DNA from 2 places in the Staphylococcus sp. Z5-21 genome. Region 1 is predicted to be linked to the other one. Evidence: riboswitches for the same ligand, from Rfam matches in the RefSeq annotation. Region 1 holds a riboswitch; the other holds the start of a gene.
The links. A riboswitch is a leader RNA that binds a small molecule or an ion and turns the genes downstream of it on or off. The one in region 1 is predicted to bind lysine.

Region 1 (3,821 bases):
ACTTCACGTAGTTACTTCCCTAAAGATAACTCTGACTACTTTGAAGGTGTAGACATGAATCTAGTAGATTGGTTACGTCAGTATGCACCGGAAGACGAACAAACTGAAACATTCTTACGTGGCTTCTTAGGACGTATGCTATTTAGTGGTGAAGAAGTTAAGAAAAAAGCAAGTGTGCTTTCAGGTGGAGAAAAAGTACGTTGTATGCTAAGTAAAATGATGCTATCAAGTGCAAACGTGCTATTGTTAGACGAACCGACAAACCATTTAGATTTAGAAAGTATTACTGCGGTAAATGATGGATTAAAGAACTTCAAAGGTTCAATCATCTTTACGTCATATGATTTTGAATTTATTAACACAATCGCGAACCGTGTTATTGATTTAAATCCTGCTGGTGCAGTTTCAAAAGAGATTTCTTATGAAGCCTATTTAGAAGAAACTGGTGTATTAGCTAAATAATTGTAATCATATTTAAGCGTCTAAGACATAAATAAATGTTTTAGACGCTTTTTTCATATCATCACCTAATTATTGTAGTTATGACATCACATTTTTGAAAATAGACTTTTGTCACGTTTTTTCATTCCCCTACTTTAAAAAGAGGTATAGGCCGATTGCTTTAAAAAGCATTTTCACAATTATATAATCATAATTAATTAACTGTAGGAGGAATGTTTAAATGAAAAATTTAAATATGATTGACGGTCAAGTATTACCTCAAATTGGATTTGGTACATATAAGCTTAATGGTGCGCATGGTGCACACGCAATAACGAATGCATTAAATCAAGGATATCGCTTGTTAGATACAGCATATAATTATGAAAACGAAGGTACTGTGGGCAAAGCGATTGACAATAGTCATGTGACAAGAGATCAAGTTATCATTACTTCAAAATTACCAGGTCGTTATCAAGATTATGATGCAGCTATGGTTGCGATTCAAGAATCAATCTATCGTTTAGGTGTTGAGTATTTAGATTTATACTTAATCCACTGGCCTAATCCTAAACAAGGCAAGTATGTAGAAGCATGGCAAGCAATGATAGATGCGCAAAAAGCTGGCTTGATAAAATCTATTGGTGTTTGTAATTTCTTACCAGAACATATTGAAAATTTAGAAAAAGAAACAGGTGTGTTGCCTGTAGTTAATCAAATTGAACTGCATCCCTATTTTAATCAGCAGGACATGATTGAATATCATAATCAAAAAGGCATCATTACACAAGCCTGGAGTCCTTTAGGTCGTGCATCTGAGGTGATTAAGGATAAAGATATTGCTGTTATAGCAGAAAAATATAATAAAACAATCCCTCAAATCATTTTAAAATGGCATGTACAAAATGGTATTGTCCCTATTCCTAAATCAACATCGATTGCGCGACAAATTCAAAATAAAGATATATTTGATTTTACTTTAGAACAACAAGATATTGATAAAATTAATAGTCTGACACAGCAAGATGGCCGACTAAAAGGTCAAGATCCGGCATCGTACGAGGAATTTTAAAAGAATCATCATTTTGTGTTTTAAAAAAGCAACACCTCAAAAAGATATCATTTTACACTCTTGAGGTAAAAAACACTCCTTAAATGTCATATTTTTCAGTAAATTTAAAAAATTAAAGAAAAGCGGTTTACAGTACATGTAAGCCTATGTATAATGTGAAACATAAACAAAAATTTAATAAGGTTTTGATGAGGCGCATCAATCATTAGTAAAGATTAGAAGAATCTGACTGCTAGCAGCTAATTTTGAAAGGGTGAGATGCCGAAACGGTTATAATAGCAGCTTATAACATGTTGGACTTTATGGTTAAGAGCTAAGAGTCTGTCATTATTTTAAGATAATGGAGTGCATCACTTGTATATATAATATAGAACAGGTTCGCATTTCGGACTTGTTCTTTTTTTATATAACTGTGATTCTCCCCTATTCAACGAGGAGGATATGAATTTGGAAAGAAGTGTTTTGAAATTTGGTGGTTCTTCAGTTAGTGATTTTACTAAAATTAAAAATATAGCTGAGATGTTAAGTTTGAGAATTGCACAAGGAGAACAACTTATTGTCGTAGTAAGTGCTATGGGTAAAACGACCGATGAGTTAATGGCAAATGTATCTACATTAACCACTAGTCCAAAGGATCAAGAATTAGCGCTATTACTCACAACTGGTGAACAACAAACCGTTTCATACTTATCGATGGTTTTGAATGACATTGGCGTTCGAGCTAAAGCTATGACAGGTTATCAAGCTGGTATCAAAACGGTTGGGCACCATTTGAAAAGTCGTATAGCTGAAATTAATCCTGAAACATTTGAACAAGCATTTGAAGAAAATGACGTGCTTGTTGTGGCTGGTTTCCAAGGTGTTAATGATGATTTAGAAGTAACGACTTTAGGACGTGGAGGTTCTGATACGACTGCTGTTGCATTAGCTGCGAGTAATCATACGCCTTGTGAAATTTATACAGATGTGGATGGTGTTTATGCTACAGATCCTCGCCTATATAAAGATGCGAAGCGACTCGATTATGTATCGTATGAAGAAATGATGGAAATGAGTGCTTTAGGTGCAGGCGTATTAGAAACAAGAAGTGTTGAATTAGCAAATAATTATAACATTCCCCTATATTTAGGTAGAACTTTATCAAATGTGAAAGGAACATGGATTATGCCACAAACAGAAATTTTAGAAAAGAAAGCCGTCACAGGTGTTGCATTAGATACACATATGATGCATGTTACAATTAGTTACCCCTTACCAGATAATAAATTACTCACAAAATTATTCAGTCAATTAGAAGATGGTTCTGTAAATGTAGATATGATATCTCAAATTGTTAATTTAGAAGGCTTACAAATGTCTTTTACAATTAAAGATACGGATGTTGCACAAATTTCATCTATACTGGAAACTTTAAAAGAAGACTTTAGTGCCTTGGACTTCAGAATTAATGAAGAATACGTTAAAATTTCTTTAATAGGTTCAGGTATGAGAGATATGTCTGGTGTAGCTTCAAAAGCATTTATTACTTTAATTGAAAATGATATCTCATTTTATCAAACGACAACATCGGAAATTAGTATTTCATGTGTCATCGATGCTGAAAACGGTGAACGTGCTGTACAGACTTTATATCAAGCTTTTGATATCTGAATTTTCAAAACTTTTTAAAATCAACTAATAAAAAATGGAGTGTTTTGTATATGACTAGATTAGCTATTGCAGGTGCAACAGGATTAGTAGGAAGAAAAATGTTAGAAACAGTAGATAGAAAAGGCATTGCCTTTGATGAGTTAGTATTATTCTCTTCAGCGCGATCAGCGGGAGAACAAATTGAATTTCAAGGTAAAACATACACAGTACGTGAATTGACTGATGAAGCAGCTAGCGAACCTTTTGATTATGTATTAATGAGTGCGGGTGGTAGTACAAGTGAACATTATTCCCCTATTTTCGAACAAGCAGGAGCTATCGTGATTGACAACTCTAGTCAATGGAGAATGACTGAAGGTATTGATTTAATAGTACCAGAAGTGAATGAACCTAAATTAGATAGAAAAATCATTGCCAATCCAAACTGTTCTACGATTCAATCTGTCGTGCCACTTAAACCATTACAAGAAGCATTTGGATTAAAACGTGTTGCATATACAACTTATCAAGCAGTATCTGGTTCAGGAGTGAAAGGTAAACAAGATTTAGCTGAAGGAGCAAATGGTAAAGCGCCAGAGGCATACCCTCACCCTATTTATAATAATGTGTTACCACATATAGATACTTTTCTCGAAGATGGGTATACAAAAGAAGAACA
Region 2 (3,821 bases), 260 kb from region 1:
GTTTTTTGTTTCTTTTTCATTTCTTTTTCTTTTTTCTGTTGTTCAAATTTGTATTTACCGTAATCCATAATTCTAGCAACAGGTGGTTTAGCGTTTGGAGCCATAATGACTACATCTAAACCAACGCGTTCCGCCATTTCTAGAGCTTCATTTTTAGTTTTAACACCAATTTGTTCTCCGTCTTGACCGATTAAGCGTAGTTCTTTTGCACGAATCTTTTCGTTAACTTGAGTTTGATCTTTTGCTATGGTTGACACCTCCAAGATTTTTACGAAATTATCCCAAGCAAAAAGAGCGAGTATATAATATACCCGCTCTTCTCTACACATGAAATTAACATGTATATATAAGACCTGCCAACTGCCTATAGCGTCGCAACAGGTGAGAAGCGGGAGCTTCTACTTGGTTCGTTTCGTATTCAACGTTACCTATCTTATCAATAATACATATACAAGTCAATAGCTTTTTTATTATTTATTAATTTCTTCCATATCAACATCTTGTCGTAAGTTCACTTTTTCTAATGGGACCATTTTCGTTTTATATCTCACTTTATGATAAATGAAGAACGCCAAGAATACTGGAATTCCCATATAAGTGATAACAAACCTGTTAAGGTCAAAGTCACCTGTTTTAATAAAATCTACATCTTGTCCAATAATGACTAACACACACAAGATACCAGCAAATATAGGTCCAAATGGGAATAATTTCGCTTTGTATTTCAATTTAGATTTATCATAATCTTGTTTATCAAATGCTTTTCTAAATCTATAATGACTCACAGCTATACCTACCCATGCGATGAAACCAGTCATACCACTCGCAGCTACGATATATTCATATGCATCACCACTCAAGTGTTGCAATATAAATATGCCTATAACTATAATTGCTGTAACGATTAAAGATACATAAGGAACACCGCTTTTATTTGTTTTACCAAATATAGGGTATGCCAGTTTATCTTTACTCATTGAATAAAGCATTCTAGTTGAAGCATACATACCTGAGTTACCTGCAGAAAGCACTGAAGTTAAAATGACTGCATTCATGAATGATGCAGCAAATGCTAAGCCTGCATTTTGGAATACTAATGTAAATGGTGAAGTAGAAATATCATCTCCGCCGCCCATTAACGCTGAACTATCGTAAGGTATTAGCATACCGATTACAAATATAGCAAGTATATAAAAGATTAATATTCTCCAAAATACTTGTTTAATTGCTTTTGGAACTGCGCGTTCTGGATTTTCAGATTCACCAGCAGTAATACCAATTAATTCTGTACCTTGGAATGAGAAACCTGCCACTAAGAACACACCTAAAATAGTAAGTAAACTACCTCCAAGACCGTCACCTAAAATAGGTCCACCGCCTTTAGTAAATGTATCAAAGCCTACAAATTCTCCTCCCATAATACCTAGAATCGTTAATAGACCAATTGCAATGAAAATAATCACAGTAACTACTTTAATTAACGCGAACCAATATTCACTTTCGCCATAAACTCTTACAGATAATGCATTAAGTCCAAAAATAATAATTAAAAAGAGACAACTCCAACTCCAAGCTGGAATACCAGATAACGGCGTCCAATATTGTATAACTTGCGCAGCTATTGTAACATCGGCAGCAACAGTAATGACCCAGTTAAACCAGTAGTTCCATCCCAACGCAAATCCTAATGAAGGATCTACAAAGCGTGTAGCATATGTACTAAACGATCCAGATACAGGTAAGTATGTCGCCATCTCTCCTAATGAAGTCATAAGGAAGAAGACCATTGCTCCAATGATTGCATATGCTAAAAGTGCACCAAGTGCACCAGCATCGTGAATCGCACCACCGGAAGTCATGAATAGTCCTGTTCCAATACAACCCCCAATAGCAATCATGGAAATATGACGATCTTTCAACCCTCTTTTAATCCCAGTGTTTTGATTTTCTTGATTTGCCATAGAAGCTCCCTTTCTTTAAATTTAGAGGCTAACTTTCTATATGATTAATCCAATACGTTTATAGTAAAACATTGTCATCTGTGTTCAGTACATCCATTACACATGACTTTATATTTTCGCTCTATCCCGTTAATGTATTTTCAATAATCATTCAACCAAAACAAAATGGTTGCATACCCATTAGATATGCAACCATTTTAATAATAGCATTTATATAGGTAGCACATCACATATGTGACAGTCCAGTTTCTTTCGATAACTGTCCCAACCTGTATTGTGAATGGTCAATACAGGTTTCGGCATTTTCACCTTTCATGCATTCAACATACGCCCCATCTGGCTTCTGAATCATTACTCTTTAAAAACGCAACCTCTAACTCAAATTTAATTTTTTATTACTCACTAAACTGTAATATACATGATTTTAACAATAGTTTCAAGACTATCTTTGTTTTTTCAATCTGATTTCATCAACTAAGTTCCAAATGAATTCACCTTTTTCAAGCGTTTCTTGATCTTGGGAACCATATTTTCTAACATTTACTTCTTTGTTTTCAACTTCTTTGTCACCAACGACTAGTTGATATGGGATTTTTTGCATTTGTGCTTCTCTAATTTTATAACCCATCTTTTCATTACGATCATCAATCTCTACACGTACACCTTGAGATTTTAGTTCATCTTGAATAAGTCTTGCATAATCATAATGTAAGTCAACATTAACTGGAATAATTTCTACTTGTTTTGGTGCTAACCAAGTTGGAAAGGCACCTTTAGTTTCTTCCGTTAAGAACGCTACGAAACGTTCCATAGTTGATACAACACCACGGTGAATAACTACTGGTCTATGCTGTTCGCCGTCATTACCTATATAAGTCAATTCAAATTTTTGTGGTAATAAGAAATCAAGTTGCGCTGTAGATAAAGTTTCTTCTTTACCCATCGCTGTTTGAACTTGTACATCTAGTTTAGGACCATAGAATGCCGCTTCACCGATGGCTTCTTCATAGTCTAATCCTAGTTCATCAACCGCTTCTTTTAACATGCTTTCAGCTTTAATCCACATATCATCGTCATCAAAGTATTTCTCTTTATCTTCTGGATCTCTATAACTTAAACGGAAGCTATAATTCTCAAAATTAAAGTCATTATAAACATCTATAATTAAATTAACTACGCGTTTAAACTCTTCTTTGATTTGATCTGGACGAACAAAAATATGCGCATCATTTAAAGTCATACCACGAACACGTTGCAATCCTGAAACCGCACCACTCGCTTCATAACGGTGCATTGTACCAAGTTCAGCAATTCTAATTGGTAGTTCACGATATGAATGAGGTTTATTAGCATAAATCATCATATGGTGTGGACAGTTCATCGGTCTTAATACCATTTCTTCATATTCATCTAATTTCATTGTCGGGAACATATCTTCTTGATAATGATCCCAGTGTCCAGATGTTTTATATAAATCAACGTTTGCCATTACTGGTGTATAAACGTGATCGTAACCCATACTCACTTCTTTATCTACGATATAACGTTCAATTTCACGACGGATTGTTGCACCATTAGGCAACCATAGTGGTAAACCTGCGCCTACTAACGGATTATTAGAAAAGAGTTCTAACTCTTTACCAATTTTACGATGGTCACGTTCTTTTCTTTCTTCAAGCATTTGCAAATGGGCTTTTAAATCTTTTTTATCAAAGAAAGCTGTACCATAGATACGTTGCAACATTTTATTATTGCTATCGCCACGCCAATAAGCACCCGCAGTTGATAACAATTTGAATTCTTTAATTTTTGAAGTTGATGGTACATGGACCCCACGACATAAATCAGTAAATTCTCCTT

Region 2: it holds a riboswitch for lysine, as region 1 does, so the genes downstream of both, M1D64_RS05645 (amino acid permease) here and M1D64_RS06995 (aspartate kinase) in region 1, are expected to answer to the same signal.

What each region holds. Positions count from the first base shown of each region.
Region 1 covers NZ_CP096462.1:1,404,356-1,408,176, reverse strand. Annotated here, with positions in the region: gene M1D64_RS07005 (ABC-F family ATP-binding cassette domain-containing protein) at 1-462, shown strand, start outside; gene M1D64_RS07000 (aldo/keto reductase) at 683-1,513, shown strand; lysine riboswitch at 1,694-1,872, shown strand; gene M1D64_RS06995 (aspartate kinase) at 1,955-3,163, shown strand; gene M1D64_RS06990 (aspartate-semialdehyde dehydrogenase) at 3,214-3,821, shown strand, end outside.
Region 2 covers NZ_CP096462.1:1,139,698-1,143,518, reverse strand. Annotated here, with positions in the region: gene infC (translation initiation factor IF-3) at 1-257, opposite strand, end outside; ribosomal protein L20 leader region at 281-410, opposite strand; gene M1D64_RS05645 (amino acid permease) at 471-1,961, opposite strand; lysine riboswitch at 2,173-2,345, opposite strand; gene thrS (threonine--tRNA ligase) at 2,404-3,821, opposite strand, start outside.